3 regions of the Phytobacter palmae genome follow, and region 3 is predicted to be linked to each of the others. Evidence: predicted binding sites of a transcription regulator. Region 3 holds the regulator's gene; each other region holds the start of a gene.
The links. The regulator CRP, encoded in region 3, controls carbon source genes, mostly activating them, when cyclic AMP is high. The targets are predictions, from matches to a motif close to ATGTGANNNNNNTCACAT.
Positions count from the first base shown of each region.

Region 1: the regulator CRP is predicted to act here: its motif matches at 1,159-1,176, upstream of AAIG39_RS19715 (YfcZ/YiiS family protein).
Region 2: the regulator CRP is predicted to act here: its motif matches at 4,826-4,843, upstream of AAIG39_RS06225 (CidA/LrgA family protein).

Region 1 is NZ_JBCIVJ010000018.1:65,198-73,116, reverse strand. It holds gene fadL (long-chain fatty acid transporter FadL) at 1-909, opposite strand, end outside; gene AAIG39_RS19715 (YfcZ/YiiS family protein) at 1,280-1,564, shown strand; gene fadI (acetyl-CoA C-acyltransferase FadI) at 1,726-3,036, shown strand; gene fadJ (fatty acid oxidation complex subunit alpha FadJ) at 3,036-5,183, shown strand; gene sixA (phosphohistidine phosphatase SixA) at 5,393-5,878, shown strand; gene smrB (endonuclease SmrB) at 5,944-6,495, opposite strand; gene prmB (50S ribosomal protein L3 N(5)-glutamine methyltransferase) at 6,659-7,591, shown strand; gene aroC (chorismate synthase) at 7,627-7,919, shown strand, end outside.
Region 2 is NZ_JBCIVJ010000003.1:211,478-219,396, forward strand. It holds gene bglF (PTS beta-glucoside transporter subunit IIABC) at 1-961, opposite strand, end outside; gene bglG (transcriptional antiterminator BglG) at 1,216-2,049, opposite strand; gene dusC (tRNA dihydrouridine(16) synthase DusC) at 2,202-3,140, opposite strand; gene AAIG39_RS06215 (GNAT family N-acetyltransferase) at 3,220-3,762, opposite strand; gene AAIG39_RS06220 (LysR family transcriptional regulator) at 3,858-4,754, shown strand; gene AAIG39_RS06225 (CidA/LrgA family protein) at 4,892-5,290, shown strand; gene AAIG39_RS06230 (CidB/LrgB family autolysis modulator) at 5,287-5,982, shown strand; gene cdd (cytidine deaminase) at 6,112-6,996, shown strand; gene sanA (outer membrane permeability protein SanA) at 7,123-7,839, shown strand; gene AAIG39_RS06245 (hypothetical protein) at 7,858-7,919, opposite strand, start outside.
Region 3 is NZ_JBCIVJ010000002.1:23,554-31,472, reverse strand. It holds gene AAIG39_RS02860 (putative adenosine monophosphate-protein transferase Fic) at 1-87, shown strand, start outside; gene pabA (aminodeoxychorismate synthase component 2) at 118-690, shown strand; gene argD (bifunctional acetylornithine/succinyldiaminopimelate transaminase) at 770-1,990, shown strand; gene AAIG39_RS02845 (YccS/YhfK family putative transporter) at 1,987-4,065, opposite strand; gene crp (cAMP-activated global transcriptional regulator CRP) at 4,119-4,751, opposite strand; gene AAIG39_RS02835 (OsmC family protein) at 5,061-5,465, shown strand; gene AAIG39_RS02830 (phosphoribulokinase) at 5,589-6,458, opposite strand; gene AAIG39_RS02825 (YheU family protein) at 6,510-6,728, opposite strand; gene AAIG39_RS02820 (hydrolase) at 6,729-7,745, opposite strand; gene AAIG39_RS02815 (NUDIX hydrolase) at 7,835-7,919, opposite strand, start outside.

The DNA.
Region 1 (7,919 bases), on a different contig from region 3:
GCGGTTATAACCTGAGATTTCCCACATTTCTGGCAGGTTCAGGGTCAGAGAACCGCCAGTGGTGCGGCCATTGGTGCCCAAAGGCAGGCCGAAGTTACCGAGGATCTGGTTATAGGCCGAAGGCAGGCTGCTCTTGTAATCGCCATCAAAGTCGACTTTCACCTCAGAGCGGTAGGTTAAGCCGTAACGGTTATCTTTATCGACTTCATAAAGGATACCGGCGTTCCAGCCGAAGCCCCACTCATCACCTTTCAGATAAGCAACCTGCGTATCAGCCGGAATACCTGCCACCTGCTGCGCCAGGCCTGGAATCGGTGGTAACCGACCTGAACCCGCAACGATTCTGCCGAGATCGCCTGCGTAGCGCTCAATCTTCGCTTTGGCATACACCGCATCAAAGCCCAGACCGAAACTCCAGTGATTATCCAGACGATAGGCACCGCTCAGGTTCAGGTTCAGGGTTTCCAGATCTGTTTTGCCTGCGTATGCGCCTGCCGCATAGTCGTTATTAAACTCAGTCGCTAAACCGTAGTTAGAGGTAACGGATGCCCCCCAACCAAACTGATCGTTGATGGGTGCGACGAAGTGCAGGTTTGGAACCCATGCCGTTGGCGCGATATTTTTCGAATCCAGACTGGCACCTGTTGGTGACCTGCCTGAGATATCAACATCTGGATCAACGAAAATAGCGCCAGCGGAGAAAGTTGGACGGTCAAACATCATAATCAGCGCAGGGTTGCGGCTGGCGTTACCCGCGTCATCTGCAATAGCGCCTTCGCCGGAATATGCGCGGCCAAGACCAGAAGAAGAAAATTCGTTGAGCTGGAAGCCTGCGGACCAGGCCTGGGTGGAGACGATTGCCACTGCGACTGCGAGTGCAGATTTGGTAAACAGGTTTTTCTGGCTCATGACCAAAACCTCATCCGGTTATTTTTATTTAAACTATGTTACGTGGTGTAACAGGAGCGCGAAGTGTAGGGTCTGCGGTACTTCAGAGAAATCAGACCAGTGGCGAGAGTATAGGTCGGACCAGACTAAATGTTGCAAGCTTGTATATAAAATTTTTCAATTGTGATCTTCGAAACGGGATCTGCGTGGCAAAATTGCGGCCAGTGTCGCTAATGATAATTGGTGGTTTTTGTTCTGGATCATTTTTAAGTGTGATTTCGGTCACTTAGAGGCTTTCCTCACATTAACGACTGGAGACGGGTTATTGAGGGGGGTAAAATATGCGCAACGTTTACCAGGCACCTTGGGTGCGAATTCAGAGGAAATCACAATGAGTAAATGCAGTGCTGATGAAACCCCGGTTTGCTGCTGTATGGATGTTGGTACCATCATGGACAACTCCGATTGCACCGCCTCTTATAGCCGCGTGTTTACAAATCGCACCGATGCAGAAGAGACGCTGGCTGCACTAACTGCACGCGCGCGTGGCGTAGAGTCCGATCCTTGCCAAATCACCTCGACGTTCACGGAAGTGGAAGGCGGCGTGCGTCTGGATATTGATTTTGTTTTTGCTTGCGAAGCGGAAACGCTGATTTTCCAGTTGGGTCTGCGTTAATCTTCCTGCCTGCGCTCCTGCTTTGCGGGAGCGTTTTTTCAATAATCTCTGTGTTTTACCTCCCACTTTTTTTCTTCCCCCATTGGCTAAATGTAAATAATTAGTTAAGACTGTTATCAGGTCCGACCACTAGTGCATCATGCTGTTAACAGGGGAGTGTTATGAGTCAGGCATTACCGCTTGTCACCCGTCAGGGCGACCGCATCGCCATTGTCAGTGGATTACGTACGCCATTTGCCCGTCAGGCGACGGTATTTCACGGCGTCCCAGCTATCGATCTTGGCAAAATGGTGGTGGGTGAGCTCCTTGCCCGTAGTGAAATCCCGCCGGAAATCATTGAGCAACTGGTCTTTGGCCAGGTGGTGCAAATGCCGGAAGCACCTAATATCGCAAGAGAAATCGTACTGGGAACGGGCATGAGTGTGCATACCGATGCCTATAGCGTGAGCCGCGCCTGCGCCACCAGTTTCCAGGCGGTGGCAAACGTTGCCGAAAGCCTGATGGCGGGGACGATTCGTGCGGGTATTGCAGGCGGTGCTGACTCCTCTTCAGTATTGCCAATCGGCGTGAGCAAAAAGCTGGCTCGTGTGCTGGTTGATGCCAACAAAGCCCGTACGACAGGACAAAAATTGAAGCTCTTCTCCCGTTTACGGTTGCGCGATTTATTGCCAGTGCCCCCTGCAGTGGCGGAATACTCCACTGGTTTACGCATGGGCGATACCGCAGAGCAGATGGCGAAAACCTATGGCATTACGCGTCAGGAACAGGATGCGTTGGCCCATCGTTCTCACCAGTATGCGGCGCAGGCCTGGGCGGAAGGTAAGCTAGCAGAGGAGGTGATGACTGCTTATGCGCCACCTTTTCGCGAACCGATAACGCAGGACAATAATGTACGGCAAAATTCCAGCCTTGCGGATTACGCCAAACTGCGTCCGGCATTTGATCGCCGACATGGCACCGTGACCGCTGCGAACAGCACACCACTTACCGATGGTGCAGCCGCGGTGATCCTGATGACCGAGTCGCGGGCGAAAGAGCTGGGTTTGCAGCCTCTGGGATTCCTGCGAAGTTATGCCTTCACAGCCATTGACGTGCGGCAGGATATGTTGCTGGGGCCGGCCTGGGCGACGCCGCTGGCGCTCGACAGAGCGGGACTGACGATGGCGGATTTAACCTTACTGGACATGCATGAAGCATTTGCGGCGCAAACCCTGACCAACCTGAAACTGATGGCGAGCGAGCGCTTTGCTCGTGATGTATTAGGCCGGACGCAGGCAACGGGTGAGGTGGATGAGAGTAAATTCAACGTGTTGGGAGGATCAATTGCTTACGGGCATCCCTTTGCGGCGACCGGGGCGCGGATGATCACCCAAACCTTGCATGAACTGCGCAGACGTGGCGGCGGATTTGGTCTGGTAACCGCCTGCGCCGCAGGCGGACTTGGTGCAGCTATGGTTCTGGAGGCCGAATAATGGAGATGACCTCAGCATTTACGCTTAATGTCCGCCCGGACAATGTTGCCATAGTCAGTATTGATGTTCCTGACGAAAAGATGAACACGCTAAAGGCGGAGTTTGGCGGCCAGGTACGCGCCATTCTTAAACAAATCCGCGAAAACAAGCAGATACGCGGTGTAGTGTTCATTTCCGCAAAACCGGATAATTTTATCGCCGGGGCGGATATCAATATGATCGATCGCTGCAAAACGGCCAAAGAGGCCGAAGATCTGGCGCGCCAGGGGCAGCAGATCATGGCTGAGATCCACGCCCTGTCGATCCCGGTGATCGCCGCCATTCATGGTCCATGTCTGGGCGGCGGGCTGGAACTGGCACTAGCCTGCCACCGCCGTATTTGTACCGATGATGCGAAGACGGTCTTAGGGTTGCCCGAAGTCCAGCTTGGCCTGTTGCCCGGCTCCGGCGGCACCCAGCGCCTGCCGCGTCTGGTTGGAGTAAGCACCGCGCTGGGTATGATCCTTACCGGTAAACAACTGCGCGCTCGTCAGGCGTTAAAAGTGGGGCTGGTGGATGATGTTGTGCCGGTTTCTATCTTGCTGGATGCTGCCGCAGAGCTTGCCACAAAAGGCCGTCCTGCCAGCCGCAGCCTGCCGGTACGTGAACGTCTGCTTGCCGGTCCGCTGGTACGCGCACTGTTATTCCGCATGGTCGCGAAAAAAACAGAGCAAAAAACCCAGGGTAATTATCCCGCGACGACGCATATTTTGAACGTTATCGAAACGGGCTTAAGCCAGGGTAGTAGTAGCGGGTATGACGCTGAGGCGCGCGCGTTTGGTCAACTGGCAATGACCCCGCAATCGCAGGCGCTACGGCATATTTTCTTTGCCAGCACCGAGGTAAAAAAAGACCCGGGCAGCCCGGTTGCGGCCGGTCCGCTTCGCGCTGTCGGTATCCTTGGCGGCGGGTTGATGGGCGGCGGGATTGCTTACGTGACGGCCGGTAAAGGCAACCTTCCTGTTCGCATAAAAGATATTAATCCGAAAGGCATTAACCACGCGCTGAAATATAGCTGGGAACAGCTTGATAAAAAGGTGCGCCGCCGCCATCTCAAATCTGCTGAACGTGATGCGCAAATGGCCCGCATTTCCGGTACGACTGACTACAGCGGTTTTTCTCATCGTGATGTGGTTATCGAGGCCGTTTTCGAAGATTTGAATCTTAAGCAACAGATGGTCGCCGAGATTGAAGCACAGTGCTCGCCGCAGACCATTTTTGCCTCCAATACATCATCGTTGCCCATCGGCGATATTGCGGCCAGGGCAGCGCGTCCGGAGAATATTGTCGGATTACATTTTTTTAGTCCGGTTGAGAAGATGCCTTTGGTGGAAGTTATTCCCCATGCCGGTACCGCTGAACAGACGATTTCGACAGTGGTGAAACTGGCCAAGAAGCAGGGCAAAACACCGATTGTCGTGGCGGACAAAGCGGGTTTTTATGTAAACCGTATTCTGGCGCCTTATATGAGCGAAGCAATGCGACTGCTGAGCGAAGGGGAACGTATCGAGAATATTGATAAGGCGCTGGTAAAATTTGGCTTTCCTGTCGGCCCCATACAACTTCTGGATGAAGTGGGGATCGACACGGGGACTAAAATAATCCCAGTGCTGGAGGCTGCTTACGGGGAGCGTTTTAGTGCCCCTGCAAGCGTCGTCTCTGCAATATTGAATGACGATCGCAAAGGCAGAAAAAATGAGCGCGGTTTCTATCTTTACGGTAAGAAAGGGCGTAAAAGCAAGAAACAGCCTGACCCGGCAATTTACCCGCTTGTGGGGGCTTCTGGCACAGGCAAATTATCGGCAGAACAGATCGCCGAACGATGCGTCATGATGATGCTTAACGAGGCCGCACGCTGCTTCGCCGAGAAGGTGATTCGCAGCCCGCGCGATGGTGATATTGGCGCGGTGTTTGGCATCGGTTTTCCGCCTTTCCTGGGCGGCCCGTTCCGCTATATGGATACCCTTGGCGCGGGTGATATTGTCGCAACTCTACAGCGCCTGGCTTCGCTTTATGGAGAACGTTTTGCACCTTGTCAGCTTTTGTTACAAATGGCTGAGCGGGGCGAAACTTTTTGGGGCAAGAAGGAAACTGATTTTGTAAGTTAAGGTCAAAAAAGGGTAAATCCAGCTTTAAATGAAACAGCGATGGTTATTTTGTAAACACTCATTGACTATACTTACGCCATTGAGGTAAAAAACAGCGTTTCATTCATCGAATGGATCAGGCAAAATGCCCGGCCATTGATATTTCCTGTCGTAATGGAACTGTTCACGCGGGGAGTGTTAATGCTTCTGGTTAACAAAAGCGGTGCAATATGCAAGTTTTTATCATGCGTCACGGCGATGCAGCCCTCGATGCAGCCAGCGACTCAGTTCGTCCCTTAACCCCTTGTGGGTGTGACGAATCTCGTCAGATGGCAACCTGGCTGAAAGGTCAAAAAGTGGATGTCGAACGTGTACTGGTCAGCCCGTTTCTTCGTGCTGAACAGACGCTTAACGAGGTGGGGGAATGCATGAACCTGCCCGACAACGTGGATGTCCTGCCCGAGTTGACACCTTGTGGTGATGTTGGTCTGGTCAGTGCTTATCTCCAGGCGCTGGCAAACGAAGGTACCTCTTCTGTGCTGGTGATTTCTCACCTGCCGCTGGTGGGATATCTGGTGTCCGAGCTTTGCCCGGGTGAAACACCGCCAATGTTTACCACCTCCGCGATTGCCAGCGTGACGCTGGATGAGAGCGGGAAAGGCGTTTATAACTGGCAAATGAGTCCCTGCAACCTGAGAATGCCAAAAGCAATCTGATTAGCCGGACCGTGAAAAAAAGCCGCACTTGTGCGGCTTTTTACGTTTCTGCTTGTCCGTTGCGTTCAGGGAAGTTCTGGCGGTTGCCACTCTTCGACCTCAATCAACACCAGTATCGCCGCATCGCCACCGTACTCTTTAGGGGCCTGGTGAAACGCCATAACATGCGGGTGTTGTGCCAGCCAGAGCGGCGTCTGCTGCTTGAGAATATGTTTACCGTGCCCGTGCATGACGCAGGCGCAAAAGACGTGTTCACGTCGGCAGGCGGCGATCAGCGCCCCCAGTTCCTGCTTGGCCTGTAACTGCGTTAAGCCGTGCAGGTCGAGAAAAAGATCCGGGGAGTAGTCACCGCGGCGGATCTTCTTGAGTTCAAAATGGCTGACATCGTCGCGCACGTACTTTACCGGCCCTTCTGTGTTCAGCAACGGCTGAAATTCATCCGAAAAATAGTGGCTGTTATCTGCCTGCTCTGACAACAGACGCTTCACCGGAACCTCAGTGATTTTTTTCCTTGTCGGGCGGTGGACTACCGTATCCTGCTTTATTTGACGCGTGCCGGTCATCAATTGTCGGAACAGCGTCTGCTCCTCCTCGCTAAGCGATGGTTTCTTTTTCATCTGCGCATCTCATCTTTTATTTCTTTTAGTGTACCCGACTCGCTCTCTGCTGTTCAGCAAAATGCATTTTTAGGCCGTGACGCGAAGCGACGATGCTGATTTATCGCCGTCTTCATGGCACACTAGCCGCCGAATTTCTTGCGAGCGTGTCCTGGAGGATAAGATGGATAAAATTTTCGTTGATGAAGCAGTAAGTGAACTGCATACCATTCAGGACATGTTGCGCTGGTCGGTAAGCCGATTCAGCGCGGCAAACATCTGGTACGGCCACGGCACGGATAACCCGTGGGATGAAGCCGTACAGCTGGTATTGCCTACCCTTTACCTGCCGCTGGATATACCCGAAGAGATGCGTAACGCGCGTCTGACCTCCAGCGAGCGTCACCGTATCGTTGAACGCGTCATTCGTCGCGTCAATGAACGTATCCCGGTTGCCTATCTCACCAATAAAGCCTGGTTCTGCGGCCACGAGTTTTATGTCGATGAACGTGTGCTGGTGCCGCGCTCTCCGATTGGTGAGCTGATCAATAACCATTTCGCCGGGCTTATCGACGGACAACCGCAGCACATTCTGGATATGTGTACGGGTAGCGGCTGTATCGCCATTGCTTGCGCTTACGCCTTCCCGGAAGCGGAAGTGGACGCGGTGGACATCTCCCCGGATGCGCTGGCGGTAACTGAACACAACATTGAAGACCACGGACTGATCCATCACGTCACGCCGATTCGTTCTGACCTGTTCCGCGACCTGCCGAAAGTGCAGTACGACCTGATTGTGACCAACCCGCCGTATGTTGATGAAGAGGATATGTCCGATCTGCCATCAGAGTATCGCCATGAGCCGGAACTCGGCCTGGCCTCCGGTAGCGACGGTCTGAAACTGACGCGCCGCATTCTGGCCTGTGCGCCGGATTACCTTACCGATACTGGCGTGCTGATTTGTGAAGTGGGCAACAGCATGGTACATCTGATGGAACAGTATCCGGACGTGCCGTTCGCCTGGCTTGAATTTGATAATGGCGGTGACGGTGTCTTCATGCTGACCAAAGCGCAGCTGCTGGCCGCGCAGGAACATTTCAGCATCTATAAAGATTAAAACGCTAACAACATAACAACGACAACGGAGCCGTGATGGCAGGAAACACTATTGGACAACTCTTTCGCGTAACGACCTTCGGCGAATCGCACGGCATCGCGCTGGGCTGCATCGTCGATGGCGTACCGCCGGGCATTCCACTGACCGAAGCCGATCTCCAGCATGACCTGGACCGACGCCGCCCCGGTACCTCGCGCTATACCACCCAACGCCGTGAGCCGGATCAGGTGAAAATTCTCTCCGGCGTGTTTGAAGGCGTGACCACTGGCACCAGCATCGGTCTGCTGATTGAGAATACCGATCAGCGCTCCCAGGATTACAGCGCAAT
Region 2 (7,919 bases), on a different contig from region 3:
TCAGGTTATTGATCATCAGCGGCACCAGCCCCCAGTGCAGGCCGAAAATCACGCACACCTGCCACAGCGCACCCAACGCAGCGCCAGCAAGCCAGGGCGCAAAGACATAAATGGCCTGATAGCCGTGCGCCAGCCCCTGGCTAAGCAAGGTCGCCATCGGGCCAATCACCAGAAAAGTCAGCGGCACGATCACCGCAATACAGATCAGCGGGCCAAAAAAGTTCTTTACCGCCGGATGCAGGAACTTATTGCACTGTTTTTCCAGCCAGCAGCTTGCCCAGGCGGCAATGATGACAGGAATAACCGAACCACTGTAGTTGATAAAGGTAATCGGGATGCCCAGGAAGGTTTCGCTTATCGCCCCGGGTGCCTGACTTACTTCGAACGCTTTGATCATAAGCGGGTGGGTTAATGCCCCCCCAATCGCGAGCGTCACAAAAGCGTTACCGCCAAATTTCTTACCGGCGGTGTAACCAAGTATCAGGGGGAAGAAGAAGAACAGCGCATCGCTGGCGGCAAACCAGATTTGATATGTTCCGCTGTTGGTTGTCAGCCAGCCGCAAACCACGGCAAGCGCCAGGAGCCCTTTCAGGATCCCGGAGGCCGCCATGATGCCAATAAAAGGGGTAAAAATACCGGAAATGGTGTCGATTACCCGCCCAAAAAGAGAGATTTTCTCCCCCTGAGCTGGCTCTGTAACCGGTGTGTCATCCGTGAGCCCGGCTTCATCACGCACCGCCTGCCAGACGTCATGAACGTGGTTACCGACCACCACCTGAAACTGCCCCCCGCTTTCTACGACCATAATGATGCCAGGGTTGGCTTTCAGCCCTGCGGCATCTGCTTTCTTGTTATCTTTGAGCTTAAAGCGTAACCGGGTGGCGCAGTGCACCAGACTGGTAATGTTCTCCTTGCCCCCGACGTGGCTGAGAATATCTTTCGCCAGCGCTTGATATTCCATGCTTTTTCCTTACTTCTTATGCCCGAAGGCTATGACTGAGATAAAAAAAAACCTGAGTCCAGCACCTCGCGGGCCGGGCTCAGGTTTTGCCTGCGAGATGCAGTAACAATCCTGTTTTACACTTCATTCTTTACGTTGCAGGTGCATTGGTAGCCTTGCTCATCCCCGGAACTGACTTAACTACGCTCCCGGGTCTCTGCTGCATCGCCGCCCTCCTGCAAGGAGGATAATGTTGTGTAACTCTTCGCTCTCTTTCAGCGTTTGTCTTTTCGTACACGCTCAATATGAATCGCAAGGAACATAATTTCTTCGGTAGTGAGGTTCCGCTGATAGTTTTGTTCCAGATGGCGAGCCACTTTCTCCGCACAACGCCAGGCGCTGGCATAATTCTCTTTAACGGCCTGGTGCAGTGACAAATCATCATCCTCGACCACCGTGCGCGTTAACATCCGCTGCGAGAAAAATTTCAGGTGCGTGACAAAACGATGGTAGCTGAGCGACTCTTCGTTATAGTCGAGTTTCAACTGGTATTTCACAATATGCAGGATCTCCTGCATTACTTTGGTGATATGCATAACATCCGGCATATCACTGTTAAGCTGCGCGGTGACCAGATGCAGCGCAATAAACCCGGCTTCATCTTCTGGTAATTCCACGCCCAGGCGTTTTGCGATGATCGCCCGCGCCTCTTGTCCAATCTGGAACTCTTTGGGATAGAGACGGCGTATCTCCCACAAGAGAACGTTACGAATCACCTGTCCTGTTTTCAGCCGTTCAATGGCAAAAAAACAGTGGTCTGTCAGGGTGATATACAGGCTCTCCTGCAATTTTCCCAGTCGGCTGCGCGCCAGTTCAATAATGCGATCGCAGGCGGTCATCACCTCAAGCGGGATCTGATTGAGCAGTTCACTTAAGCGCCTGACCAGTTCGTCACTTTGCAGGGCAAAAATCTTTTCGATTTTGCTCTCATCCAGCTCATCGCCGGTACGTTTCTGGAACGCGAGCCCCCGGCCCATGACGACCTGCTCGCGTTGTTGTTCATCCAGCACGACCACCACATTATTATTAAGTATTTTGGCGATTTTCATCCGAACCCCAGAAACAAAAAAACCTGACTTCCGGCAAATGCCAGAACATCAGGTTTAGCCTGCTTATGCAGTAACAATCCGTGGGAAACTCTATCAGGTTGCTTCATTCACTCAATCAATGCCACGCAAAAACGTGACTATGATCGCAGAGTTTACGCTTTTAGCGCCTGAATCGCGCGGGCAATATCCGGCGAGCTTTTAAGAGTACGAATCTGCTCAAACAGCGTGATCGCTTCGACGTACTCTTTGCGCAGATAACCCAGCCACTGTTTGATCCGCGCCACGTGATACATTCCGGTATCGCCCTGCTTTTCCAGCCGCGTGTATTTTTGCAGTAGCGCGACAACCTCGCTCCAGGGCATACGCGGCGCATTTTCTTTCACTACCCGGCTCAGGTTAGGTACGTTCAGCGCGCCACGACCAATCATTACCGCATCGCAGCCGGTCACCGCCATGCAGTCCTGAGCGCTCTGCCAGTCCCAAATCTCGCCATTTGCGACAACCGGAATGCTAAGACGCTGGCGAATCTCACCAATGGCCTGCCAGTTAATACGTTCTGCTTTATAGCCGTCTTCTTTTGTGCGCCCGTGAACCACCAGTTCAGAAGCCCCGGCCTGCTGAACGGCATCGGCAATTTCAAACTGCCGCTCACCGCTATCCCACCCCAGACGCACTTTTACCGTCACCGGCAGGTGAGCGGGTACGGCTTCGCGCATGGCTTTTGCCCCGCGATAAATTAACTCGGGGTCTTTGAGCAGCGTTGCCCCACCGCCGCTGCCATTTACCAGCTTCGACGGGCAGCCGCAGTTGAGATCGACGCCCCAGGAACCTAATTCCACCGCGCGAGCCGCATTTTCCGCCAGCCACTCGGGGTATTGCCCCAGCAACTGCACACGCACCAGGGTGCCGGAGGGGGTGCGACTTTGATGATGCAGTTCAGGGCAGATGCGGTAGAACGATTTTGCCGGCAACAGCTGGTCAACCACGCGCACAAACTCGGTGATACAGTGATCGTAGTCGTTGACCTCGGTCAGCAGCTCGCGCACCAGCGAATCGAGCACACCTTCCATCGGCGCCAGTAATACACGCATACATTGCCCCTGAAAAAATGAGGCGACATAGTAGCGCCTCTGACACAGGGAGAAAAGAGTGTTTCAAAACACGACGGCATCAGGCCGAGCGTGGGTAAACATCCGCCACCGGCAGGGTCGAGCCTCCCTCGCCCAGGGTGCGCTGCATAATGACAATATCCAGCCAGCGACCATGTTTGAAACCGACATTGTTCAACGTTCCTGTTTGGGTAAAACCTGCCCGCTGATGCAGGCGCAGCGACCCCACATTTTCGCTGTTGCCAACAACGGCAATGAGCTGGCGATAGCCGTGGTTTTCTGCCCATTCTATGGCTTTCGCCAGCAACGCTTTGCCTGCGCCACGCTGGCGAAATCGCTCATCTATGTAGATAGAATCCTCCAGTGTGTAGCGGTAGGCATAACGCGTGCGATAGTGTGAGAGGTAGCAATAGCCCTTGACGATCCCCTCTTCGAGGATGACAAACCACGGCAACCCGGCAGTGCGAGTCTTAGTCAAACGCGCCAGCATTTCGTCTCTGTCAGGCGCGGTGGTCTCAAATGAGGCACTGCCATTCACCACGTGCCAGGCGTATATTTGCTGCATTGCGCTAATATGTTGTTCTTCTGCTTCGATAATTTCCATTGTCCGGCTCCTGCTCAGGTGTGTTGACAGGCTAGCCGGATCGCATAAGTACAGACACAGTGCTGCGCTTATTACCCGTATAAGGAAAACTTTGGATGGCACACCTCAGTCTCGATCAATTGACGACCTACAGGCTGGTCATCGGCCGGGGCAGCTTTACTGCTGCAGCCGAAGCGCTGGGGATCTCCCAGCCTGCGGTCAGTTTGCAGATGCGCCAGCTGGAGACCGCTTTGCAAACCCGCCTGATTGAGCGTACTGGTCGTGGCGTTCGTCCGACACCGGCAGGGCTGACGTTACTGGCGCACTGCGAAGAAATTGAAAAAGCCGTGAGTGCAGCGGTGCAATCTGTCGCCATGCACAAGCTCGATATCAGCGGCACGGTTACCCTTGGCACTGGCGCCACGGTGTGTATTCATTTATTGCCAGCCATATTGCAACAGTTGCGTAAAGACTACCCTCAACTGTCGGTCGGCGTCAGAACCGGCAATACGCAGGACATTGTTCGGGGTGTTGAGGAGAACAGTATCGACATAGGACTGGTTACCCTGCCCGCAACCAGCAGAAACCTGGACGTAACGCCGGTCATGGTCGATGAATTCGTCACCATCACGGCAAAACCGCCCGAGGGCGAATCTGGCGCAGAGACGGAGCAACTACCACTGATCGTTTTTGCATCCGGAAGTAGCACACGACAACTTATTGACGGCTGGTTTCAGCGTGCCGGTAAGAGTACCTCGCCAGTGATGGAACTTGGCAGTATTGAGGCGATAAAACGGATGGTACGCGCCGGGCTCGGTTATAGCATTGTGCCGCGGATGTCAGTCACCCAGGCCGAAGATTGCGCAGGCTTAATTATTCAGCCGCTGGTTCCTGCGCTGCACCGCACGCTTGGGTTGATTATGCGCCAGGATAAAGTCGTAAACCGCGCAATGCGCGAAGTGATCCACAGCATCCAGGCGATACCCACCGCACAGAGTAAAGGCAGTGCGTAATTCGCGAACAACAATCTTGTGGTAATGCCCGACGTTCCGGAATGGAATGTTTGGTATGCTCAGAATTCATGATGTGATCGGTAGCACATTTCCGGCTTTAATTGTATGATGAATGCGTTTCATCAAGGGTCTTCACCATGAGTAAATCACTGAACATTATCTGGCAGTACCTTCGCGCGTTTGTTCTGATATATGCTTGTTTATATGCAGGAATTTATATTTCATCACTGCTGCCTATTACTATACCTGGTAGCATCATCGGCATGTTAATCATGTTCGTCCTGCTGGCGCTGCAAATCCTGCCTGCCAAATGGGTTAATCCTGGCTGCTATGTGCTGATCCGCTACATGGCGCTCCTGTTTGTGCCAATTGGTGTGGGCGTAATGCAGTATTACGACATTCTGCGCGCGCAGTTTGGCCCGATAGTGGTCTCCTGTGCCGTCAGTACGGTTATCGTTTTTCTCGTGGTGAGCTGGGCCACTCATCTGGCGCACGGCGAACGTAGAGTCATTGGCGAGAAAGGAAGTGAAAAATGATGGCGTATATCTGGTGGTCGCTTCCGCTCACGCTGGCGGTCTTTTTTGCAGCGCGTAAGCTCTCTGCACGCTTCAAAATGGCGCTGCTTAATCCTTTGCTGATTGCGATGGTGGTGATTATCCCGTTCCTGCTGGTTACCGGCATCCCTTATGACCACTACTTTCAGGGAAGCAAAGTTCTTAATGATTTACTGCAACCTGCGGTGGTCGCCCTGGCATTTCCGCTTTATGAGCAGTTACATCAGATTCGCGCGCGCTGGAAATCCATCATTACTATCTGCTTTTTCGGCAGTATTGTGGCGATGGCGAGCGGAGCCGGTATTGCGCTGATGATGGGCGCATCGCCAGAGATTGCCGCGTCTATTCTGCCCAAATCAGTCACCACGCCAATTGCCATGGCGGTTGGTGGCAGCATTGGCGGTATTCCGGCGATTAGCGCGGTTTGCGTGATTTTTGTCGGCGTACTGGGCGCGGTCTTCGGTCACACGCTGCTGGATGCCATGCGTATTCGCACAAAATCAGCCCGCGGCCTGGCCATGGGCACAGCCTCTCACGCCCTGGGTACCGCGCGTTGTGCGGAGCTGGATTATCAGGAAGGGGCGTTCAGCTCACTGGCACTGGTTATTTGTGGGATTATTACGTCACTGATTGCGCCATTCCTCTTTCCCGTAATCCTCGCGATAGCGGGCTAAAATTTGCGATGAGTCGCGCATTTTTAATTTGAATTGCATACGTTGCATATACAGTGAGATGTTGATCACATATAAAGGCTAAAACGGCCCTTACACTACGATCCCATTACATTGTTATGAGGCAACGCCATGCATTCACGTTTTCACACTGCGTTTCCGGCCCTTGCGGAGAATTTACAGGCCGCACTGGCACCGCTGCTGGCGGACGCGGATTTTCCCGCGATGTTAAGCGCTGAACAGGTATCGACTCTGCTTAACGCCACGGGTATGGACGAAGACGCGTTGGCTTTCGCTCTGTTACCGTTAGCAGCAGCCTGTGCACGTACTGAGCTTTCGCATTTTAATGTCGGCGCGATTGCCCGCGGTATTAGCGGTACCTGGTATTTCGGCAGCAATATGGAATTTCTTGGCGCCACTATGCAGCAAACCGTCCATGCTGAGCAAAGTGCCATCAGCCACGCATGGCAGCGCGGCGAAAAAGCGCTGGCCTCTATCACCGTTAATTACACCCCCTGCGGTCACTGTCGCCAGTTTATGAATGAACTGAACAGCGGCCTGACGCTACGTATTAACTTACCGGGTCGTACGCCACATACCCTGGGTGATTATCTGCCAGACGCCTTCGGTCCTAAGGATCTTGAGATCAAAACCCTGCTACTTGATGAGCAGGACCACGGGTTTACCCTGAGCGGAGACGCACTCTCTCAGGCGGCCATCACTGCGGCTAATAAAAGCCATACGCCGTATACACAGTCACCGTCCGGGGTAGCTATCGAGTGCCGAAACGGGCGGATTTTCAGTGGCAGCTATGCGGAAAATGCCGCATTTAACCCGACATTGCCACCGCTACAGGGCGCTCTGAATCTGATGAGCCTTGCCGGATACGACTACCCGGATATGCAGCGTGCGGTACTCGCCGAAAAAGCCGATGCCCCTCTCACCCAATGGGACGCGACTGTCGCCACGTTGCGCGCCCTGGGTTGCCAGAACGTTGAGCGTGTTTTGCTCGACTGACCTCTCAACTGCGGGCATTTTGCCCGCAGTGATGAAAAACCCCGCAATTGAACGCCCGTTTCTTGCGATTGCCGAACGGGTAAAGTAGCCTTGAGTGAAATTTAACCCTGTACCGAGTTTGTCTGCATGCTAAAGCGCTTTGTATACAGCCTGTTGGTCCTTATCGGCTTACTGCTGTTGACTGCGCTCGGCTTAGACCGCTGGATAAGCTGGAAAACGGCCCCCTATATCTATGATGACCTGCAGGACTTGCCGTGGCGTCAGGTGGGGGTGGTGCTGGGCACCGCAAAATATTATCGCACTGGCGTGATTAATCAGTATTACCGGTATCGTATTCAGGGCGCACTGAATGCCTACAACAGCGGCAAAGTGAATTACCTGCTGTTAAGCGGCGATAACGCTCTGCAAAGCTATAATGAACCGGTAACCATGCGTAAAGACCTGATTGCCGCAGGCGTTGACCCTTCGGATATCGTACTGGACTATGCGGGTTTTCGGACGCTCGATTCGATTGTTCGTACTCGTAAGGTTTTCGATACCAACGATTTTATTATTATCACCCAGCGCTTCCATTGCGAGCGTGCGCTTTTTATTGCCCAGCATATGGGCATCCAGGCGCAGTGCTATGCCGTACCTTCGCCGAAAAATATGTGGAGTGTACGCGTGCGTGAATTTGGCGCACGTCTGGGGACGCTCGCGGATTTATATGTGTTCAAACGAGAACCCCGCTTCCTGGGCCCGCTGGAACCCATTCCCTCATTGCAGGAAGTACCTGATGATGCGCAGGGCTACCCGGCGGTCACCGTCGAGCAGTTACTTGATTTAGATAAGAAAAGTAATTAGATACCTCATAACTCCGTATCAGAACACTGAGACGCCACGCGTAAGGATTTTGGCAGGGCGAATAAGAGAATAATTTCGCG
Region 3 (7,919 bases):
GCGAACCAGACCGGGGCGATGGGGGAGTTACAACCGCTGCGTGAGATCTTCGGCAAAGTGGTAAGCGAAGCCGTCGAAACTGAGTAGAATAGGGCGGCTTAAAATGATGAGGCCGCCATGATCCTGCTTATTGATAATTACGACTCTTTTACCTGGAACCTGTATCAGTACTTTTGCGAGCTGGGCGCCCAGGTCGAGGTCAGGCGTAATGATGACATCACACTGGCGGATATTGCGCTTATGGCCCCGCGAAAAATCGTGATCTCCCCGGGCCCCTGTACGCCTGATGAGTCGGGTATTTCGCTGGAGGTTATTCGCCACTATGCAGGCAGGCTGCCGATCCTCGGCGTCTGCCTCGGTCACCAGGCTATCGCCCAGGTCTTTGGCGCCCGCATTGTCCGGGCACAACAGGTTATGCATGGCAAAACTTCTCCGGTAACCCATAACGGGCAGGGGGTTTTTCGTGGCCTGAATAACCCGTTAACCGTGACGCGCTACCATTCTTTGTTGATCGATCCGCCTTCGTTACCGGAGTGCTTTGAGGTGACCGCATGGAGCGAGAAGCAAGAGATCATGGGGATTCGTCATCGTCAGTGGGATCTGGAAGGGGTGCAGTTTCACCCGGAAAGTATTCTTAGCGAGCAAGGACATGCGTTACTGAATAACTTTTTGCAACGCGCCGATTTTTAGTTGCCATTGAGTGATTTTTTATGCATATTTCGTGATTATATTTTCACTTCTACTTCTTGTTTAAAAAGGGTGGGGTTACATGGCAACTCAGCAGGGTGCAATCACGCGCGCAACATTTGACGAAGTCATTCTACCAATTTTCGCACCGGCCGAATTTATTCCGGTGAAAGGAAAAGGCAGCCGCGTGTGGGATCAGCAGGGAAAAGAGTACGTTGATTTTGCAGGAGGTATCGCAGTTACCGCGCTGGGGCATTGCCATCCGGCGCTGGTGGAGGCGTTAAAAACGCAGGGCGAAACACTGTGGCATATCAGCAATGTGTTTACCAATGAACCCGCACTGCGCCTGGCGCGTAAGTTGATCGACGCCACCTTTGCCGAGCGTGTGGTGTTTATGAACTCCGGCACCGAAGCCAACGAAACAGCATTCAAGCTGGCGCGTTATTATGCATCTACCCGCCATAGTCCCAATAAAACCAAAATCATCGCTTTCCACAATGCGTTTCATGGCCGTTCGTTGTTCACTGTGACCGTCGGCGGTCAGCCGAAATATTCCGACGGCTTTGGTCCGAAACCAGCGGATATCGTTCACGTGCCCTATAACGACCTGCATGCGGTGAAAGCGGTCATGGACGATCATACCTGCGCGGTAGTGGTTGAACCGATTCAGGGCGAAGGCGGAGTGACGGCGGCAACGCCTGAATTTTTACAGGGATTGCGTGACCTGTGTGATGAACACAACGCGCTGCTGGTATTTGATGAAGTGCAGTGTGGGATGGGACGCAGCGGCGATTTGTTCGCATATATGCACTATGGTGTGACCCCGGATATCCTGACCAGCGCCAAAGCGCTCGGCGGTGGTTTCCCGGTAAGCGCCATGCTCACCACCCAGGAGATCGCCAGCGTATTTCATCCTGGCTCCCACGGCTCAACCTATGGCGGTAACCCGCTGGCCTGTGCCGTTGCCGGTGTGGCATTCGACATTATTAATACGCCAGAAGTATTAAATGGCGTAAATGAGAAACGCGAACTGTTTGTTAAACATCTGCAAGACATCAACGCGAAGTATGATCTGTTCAGCGAAATTCGCGGCATGGGGCTGTTGATCGGTGCGGAGCTGAAACCGCAGTACAAAGGCCGTGCGCGTGATTTCCTCTACGCTTCGGCGGATGAAGGGCTAATGGTACTCAACGCCGGTCCTGATGTGATGCGTTTTGCGCCGTCGCTTATCATTGAAGAAAACGATATCGAAGAAGGGATGCTGCGCTTCGCGAAAGCAGTAGCCAAAGTCATTAACGCTTAAGACCGCAAGCGGCGATTTAACCAGATGCCGTGATGTGGACGCTGACGCCATGCCACCGACGAGATGGTGTGCATGGTGTTCAGATGCCCCAGGATCCGCTGCAGATGTTGTTCCAGCGTACTCATTGGGCCATACGTCATACTCTCCGGCGCTTCCAGAATATTCACATCCCCTGAACTTCCCGGACTATCATACTCCAGCCGCTGTTGACAGCGCTGCAGGGCAATTTCGCATGATTGCAGGTATCGCTGTGCCAGTTCCGGGGTGAGCATGGTATGTTCCCGCGCCAGCGTCGTCATTGCATTAATATGTTCGACAATAAACTGGCTGTGCGTGACCCACAGCTTCATTTCTGCCAGATAACGCGTATCAAAGCCAGGCTCCTGCATGGCCTGATTGAGCGAGTTAAACAGCGCATTGTGTGCCTGGTTTACCCGCATGCGCTGCCAGGCCAACGGAGTAACCTGCGGATCATCGCTCAGGATCAGCCGAATGGCATCCTGGTAAGTTTCCAGCGCGTCGTGGGCATTTTTTCGCAGCAGCCCGCTCTGCCATTGAGGCCATAGCCAAACCATGCCGCCAAAAGCGATCAGGCAGCCGATCAACGTGTCGATAAGACGGGCAACAATAAACTGGTCACCATTGAGTGTGAGTAACTGGAGCGTGTATACCGCGGTAAGGGTAAAGCCCACCATCGCCCAGCCGTAGCTTTTGCGGATAATCAGATAACTCACCAGCGTCACGATCAGCATCGCGGTCAGCGTGAAGCCTTCCGGTACGTGGTAGTGCAGCGTCGCGCCGGCAATGATCAATCCGGCCATGGTGCCTGCCGCCCGGTGCAGAATGCGTACGCGCGTTGCGCCATAACCGTTTTGCGTAACAAACATCACCGTCATCATTATCCAGTAGGGTTTTGGAAGATGCAGCGCACTGCCCATCAGGCTGGCAATACTGAGCATGACGCTAATTCGTGCCGAATTACGTAAGGCTGAGGATTTGAACGACAGATAGCTTTTGAGTGCCGGGAGCAGGGGCAAGCGACGCTGCTTCTCTTCCATCAGGTCTCGCACATACAGTGGACGCTGGGTACGCAGAACTCGGGCTATCTGGCTGAAATGCCAGGCGCAAAAATGGCCGACCGGATTATCCGGGTGCTGGCGGGCAATTTTCTCGAGTGCGCCAATCTGTTTATCCATATTGAAGCGTTTGGGATAGCGGTGATAAAGAATATCATCGGCGATCACACGTAACCGCGCGGCCACGGTTTGCGCATTCCAGCGGATAACCTCTTCGGCATGGCTGCGTTCAACCAGCTCCTGTACTTCCTGCGGTTGGTGCAGACTAACGGCAATATGTTCCTGTAAGTCGAGAGCTACCTGGAAAACGCGGCGTAACCGCTTGTAGTCGTTGTTATTATTCGCCGCCAGCATATGCAGCTGTTGGTAACACTGGCTGATCATATCCACCGCTTTTTGCTGGCGCGCCAGTAGTGGCGGAAGGGCTTTTTCGGGATCGACATGCTGCGTCAGCAAACTGTATTTTGCTTCGCAATAGTCCGCCAGCTGGCGATACAGCAGACTCAATGATTCACGTAGCGGTTGCTCCCGCCACAGCCAGAACCAGAAGGCGTTAAACGCGCCGTACCACAGTGTCCCCAGACCATAAATCAGTAACGGTTCCCAGATGGGCATGCTACCGGCGAGGCTGAGCGTAAAGATGGCGGCAATGATCGAGGCGGGGAGCAGGCGCCCGTGCAATGCGCTGATTTCTGCCGTGACGCCGAGGACCAGCGTTAATCCGGTCAGGATCAGCGGTAGCGGAACATTTTGCGTCAGTAATAACTGTACCGTGAGGCTACTGCCAGCGAAGAGAGTGCCGCCGATGAAGACACGTTTGAAGAAACGTTTATGCAGCGTATCCAGACCGGCAATATTGCAGCAGGCAGGAACAAGGGAAAACAACAAACCGAGATCGAGACGGCCCGCGATGAGACCCACGGTCACAGGGAGGCATAACACCAGCGTTTGTCGCAGTGCATAGTTGATTTCGGGGTGATAAATCAGCCTGCGCCACATGGAAAAGAGAGACAAAAACGGCGCATCGTTAAGGGCGACGCGCCGCTTGAGAATTAACGTGTACCGTACACGACGATGGTTTTACCGTGCGCGGAGATCAGGTTTTGATCTTCCAGCATTTTCAGGATACGACCGACAGTTTCGCGGGAGCAGCCAACGATCTGACCAATTTCCTGACGGGTAATTTTAATTTGCATACCGTCCGGGTGGGTCATTGCATCCGGCTGTTTCGCCAGATTCAGCAGCGTCTGTGCGATACGGCCTGTCACATCAAGGAAGGCGAGGTTGCCGACTTTTTCTGAGGTGACCTGCAGACGACGCGCCATCTGAGAAGACAAACGCATCAGGATATCCGGGTTCACCTGAATTAATTGACGGAATTTTTTATAGGAGATTTCGGCCACTTCACAAGCGGTTTTGGCGCGTACCCATGCACTGCGCTCCTGACCCTCTTCGAACAGACCCAGTTCACCGATAAAATCTCCCTGGTTAAGGTAAGAGAGGATCATCTCTTTACCTTCTTCATCCTTGATTAGCACAGCCACTGAGCCTTTGACGATGTAATACAACGTTTCCGCTTTTTCACCCTGGTGAATCAGCGTGCTCTTCGATGGGTACTTATGAATGTGGCAATGAGACAAGAACCATTCGAGAGTCGGGTCTGTTTGCGGTTTGCCAAGCACCATGCGCGGTTATCCTCTGTTATAAGCTGGCTCCAGACGCTGGATTCACATATCGCGTCCGGGGTTGCAATCTATCTTCCCCATACCTGGGAAGTGGACCGTCAGACATGCCTGCGGCCTGTAATATGTGATGTCCTCTGCATACATACATAACATCAATGTATCACTGTAGCATCCCGATTGTTTTAGCATAGCTTTTGTCGCCTGTCTCCTGGTGTCTCGCTTCAGCTTGACGCAGGTCGCCTTCCGTTGCGAGTTTTCTTATGTACGCGTAATCTGTAAAGAAAACTGTAACTCCGGAGTGAATTAAAAATGCAAGCTCGAGTGAAATGGGTAGAAGGTTTAACGTTCCTTGGCGAGTCTGCGTCCGGGCACCAGATCCTGATGGATGGTAACTCAGGCGACAAAGCCCCAAGCCCGATGGAAATGGTGCTGATGGCAGCAGGAGGATGCAGCGCTATCGATGTTGTATCTATTCTGCAAAAAGGCCGCCACGATGTGAAAGATTGCGAAGTGAAGCTGACCTCAGAGCGTCGTGAAGAGGCTCCGCGTCTGTTTACGCATATCAACTTGCACTTCATCGTGACCGGCAAGGAGCTGAAAGAGGCGGCGGTATCGCGTGCGGTGGATCTCTCTGCCGAGAAATATTGCTCCGTCGCGTTAATGCTGGAGAAGGCGGTGAAAATCACGCATTCGTATGAAGTGATTGAGGCCTGAGAACCGCTTTCAAAGGCTAAGCAGGTAAGTCGGATAAGCGTAGCGCATTCGACCTTTTCCCCGGTGGCGCTACGCTTTCCGGGGCTACACCTGGCGGGGGAAGATATTGTGTCCGCCGCAAGGCTACTGAATTTTCTTCCCTTCCATCAACCGCTGTACCAGCGGGGTCATGATGAGCTCCATCGCCAGTCCCATTTTCCCACCCGGCACCACAAGCGTATTCATGTGCGAAATGAACGAACCCTGCAGCATCGCCAGCAGCCAGGGATAGTCGATCCCTTCAAGGTTACGGAAATGAATGACGACCAGACTTTCATCCAGCGAGGGGATGACCTTCGCCGCGAACGGATTGGAAGTATCAACGGTCGGCACGCGCTGGAAGTTAATATGGGTTCGGGAGAACTGGGGGGTAATGAAGTTAATGTAGTCTTCCATCGAGCGTACCACCGAGTCCATCACCGCTTCACGGGAATGTCCACGCTCACCGGTATCACGCACCAGCTTTTGAATCCATTCAAGGTTAACTATCGGAACCACGCCCACCAGCAGATCGACATGGCAGGCGACATCATGCTGTGGCGTTACCACGCCGCCGTGTAACCCTTCATAAAACAGTACATCTGTTGGCTCTGGTAAGGGCTGCCAGGGGGTGAACGTGCCGGGAACCTGATTCCAGGGAACGGCTTCATCGTAGGTATGCAGATATTTTCGTGCCTGACCTTTGCCGGTTTGTCCGTATTCGATAAATGTCTGTTCCAGCAGGCCGAAATCATTCGCCTCCGGGCCAAAGTAGCTGATATGTCGACCTAAATCCCGGGCCTTACGGATTACCATGTCCATCTCCGGGCGGGTATAGCGATGAAAGCTGTCACCCTCGACCTCGGCGGCATGCAAATTCAGTTGAGCAAAGATTTTGCGAAACGCGAGGCTGGTGGTAGTGGTTCCCGCACCGCTGGAACCTGTTACGGCAATAACCGGATGTTTAGCGGACATAGCAGCTCCCTGAGTAAACCATTGTTGTAGACGAAGCCAGCCGCCCGGGCGTTACTCGCGAAACTGCGAGCGCGGCATAATATTGACGGTTTCGTGCAGTTCTGACCACACCAGCACAGCTTCGCCGTTTTTCAATTGCCGTCTTACATCGGCGACCTTTTGTTCGAGTGAGCGCTCATGTTCACCATAATCGGTGCCTTCACGCAAGACAAAGCTTTCAATCAGGTTGTCGAGTGTCTCAGGCGCCAGATCCTGCCAGGGAATAATCATTCAGATTTCCAGATAAGTTTGCAGCCAGTCGGGGATGCGCTTTTCCAGCCACATTTCCGGGTGTAGTAACGTGCCGCCCACAAACCCCACGTGACCACCATGTTCGGTGAGTTGATATTCTACTGACGGCGGCAGCGTCTGCGTATCGGGTATCACATTTTGATCCATAAAGGGGTCGTCTTTCGCATGGATGATCAGCGTCGGTTTGCTGATTTTATTCAGCAACGGCATGGCACTGCACTGGCGGTAATAGTCAATCGCATCGGCAAAGCCATGGATGCGCGCCGTGATCGCATCATCAAAATCGCGCAGACGACGCAGACGTTTCAGCTGTCGTAAATCAATGGGTAATGAGCCGGGATAGGCTTTTAATTTTCGTGACGCGTTGGCTTTCAGCAGGTTGAGCAAATAGTGTTGATATACCCGCGAAAAGCCGGTTTCGATATGGGCGCTGCATGCTTCCAGCACAAAGGGGGCAGAGACAATCACTGCGGCATCCAGGGGGACGCGATTTTCCTCTTTTGCCAGCAGACAGGCCAGCATATTGCCGCCCAGCGAATAGCCCACCGCAGCGGTGGGCACCTGGCCAAACTCCCGCTGCAACCAGTGCAAAAACCAGGTACCGTCTTCGGTTTCGCCAGAGTGGTAAATACGGTTAAGGCGATTAGGTTCACCGCTACAGCCACGAAAATGCATCACCACGCCCAGCCAGCCGCGCGCTTTTGCCGCTTCTATCAGGCCGTGAGCATAAGGGCTATGCAGGCTGCCTTCCAGCCCATGAAAGACCACCAGACGGGGTTTATGTTTTGCCTGTGTCGGGTCTTCGCTCCAGGCGAGATCCACGAAATCGCCATCGGGCAGTTCAAGGCGCTGCCAGGTCGGTGTAAAGCCCAGTTTCCGGCGGATCAGGCGCGGCAGCATAGTCTGGAAATGCGGATTGCTTCCGCCGCGCAGTGGGCGGAAGGTGGAAGAATCATCCGCCATTTCCGAGAGTCGTGAAGGTGTAATTTCAGCCATAGTACAGAATAATAGAATCAGAATGGGACAACTATAGCTGCACGATGTTGCGCCGTTTTTTCATTTCGCGGGACATCGCGCAGACTATACTAATCCGTCAGTAAATTTCGGGAAAAGAGATGAATATCGACACCCGGTTTACGCCGCCACAAGCGCGCTTTTCGTGCACCAGTC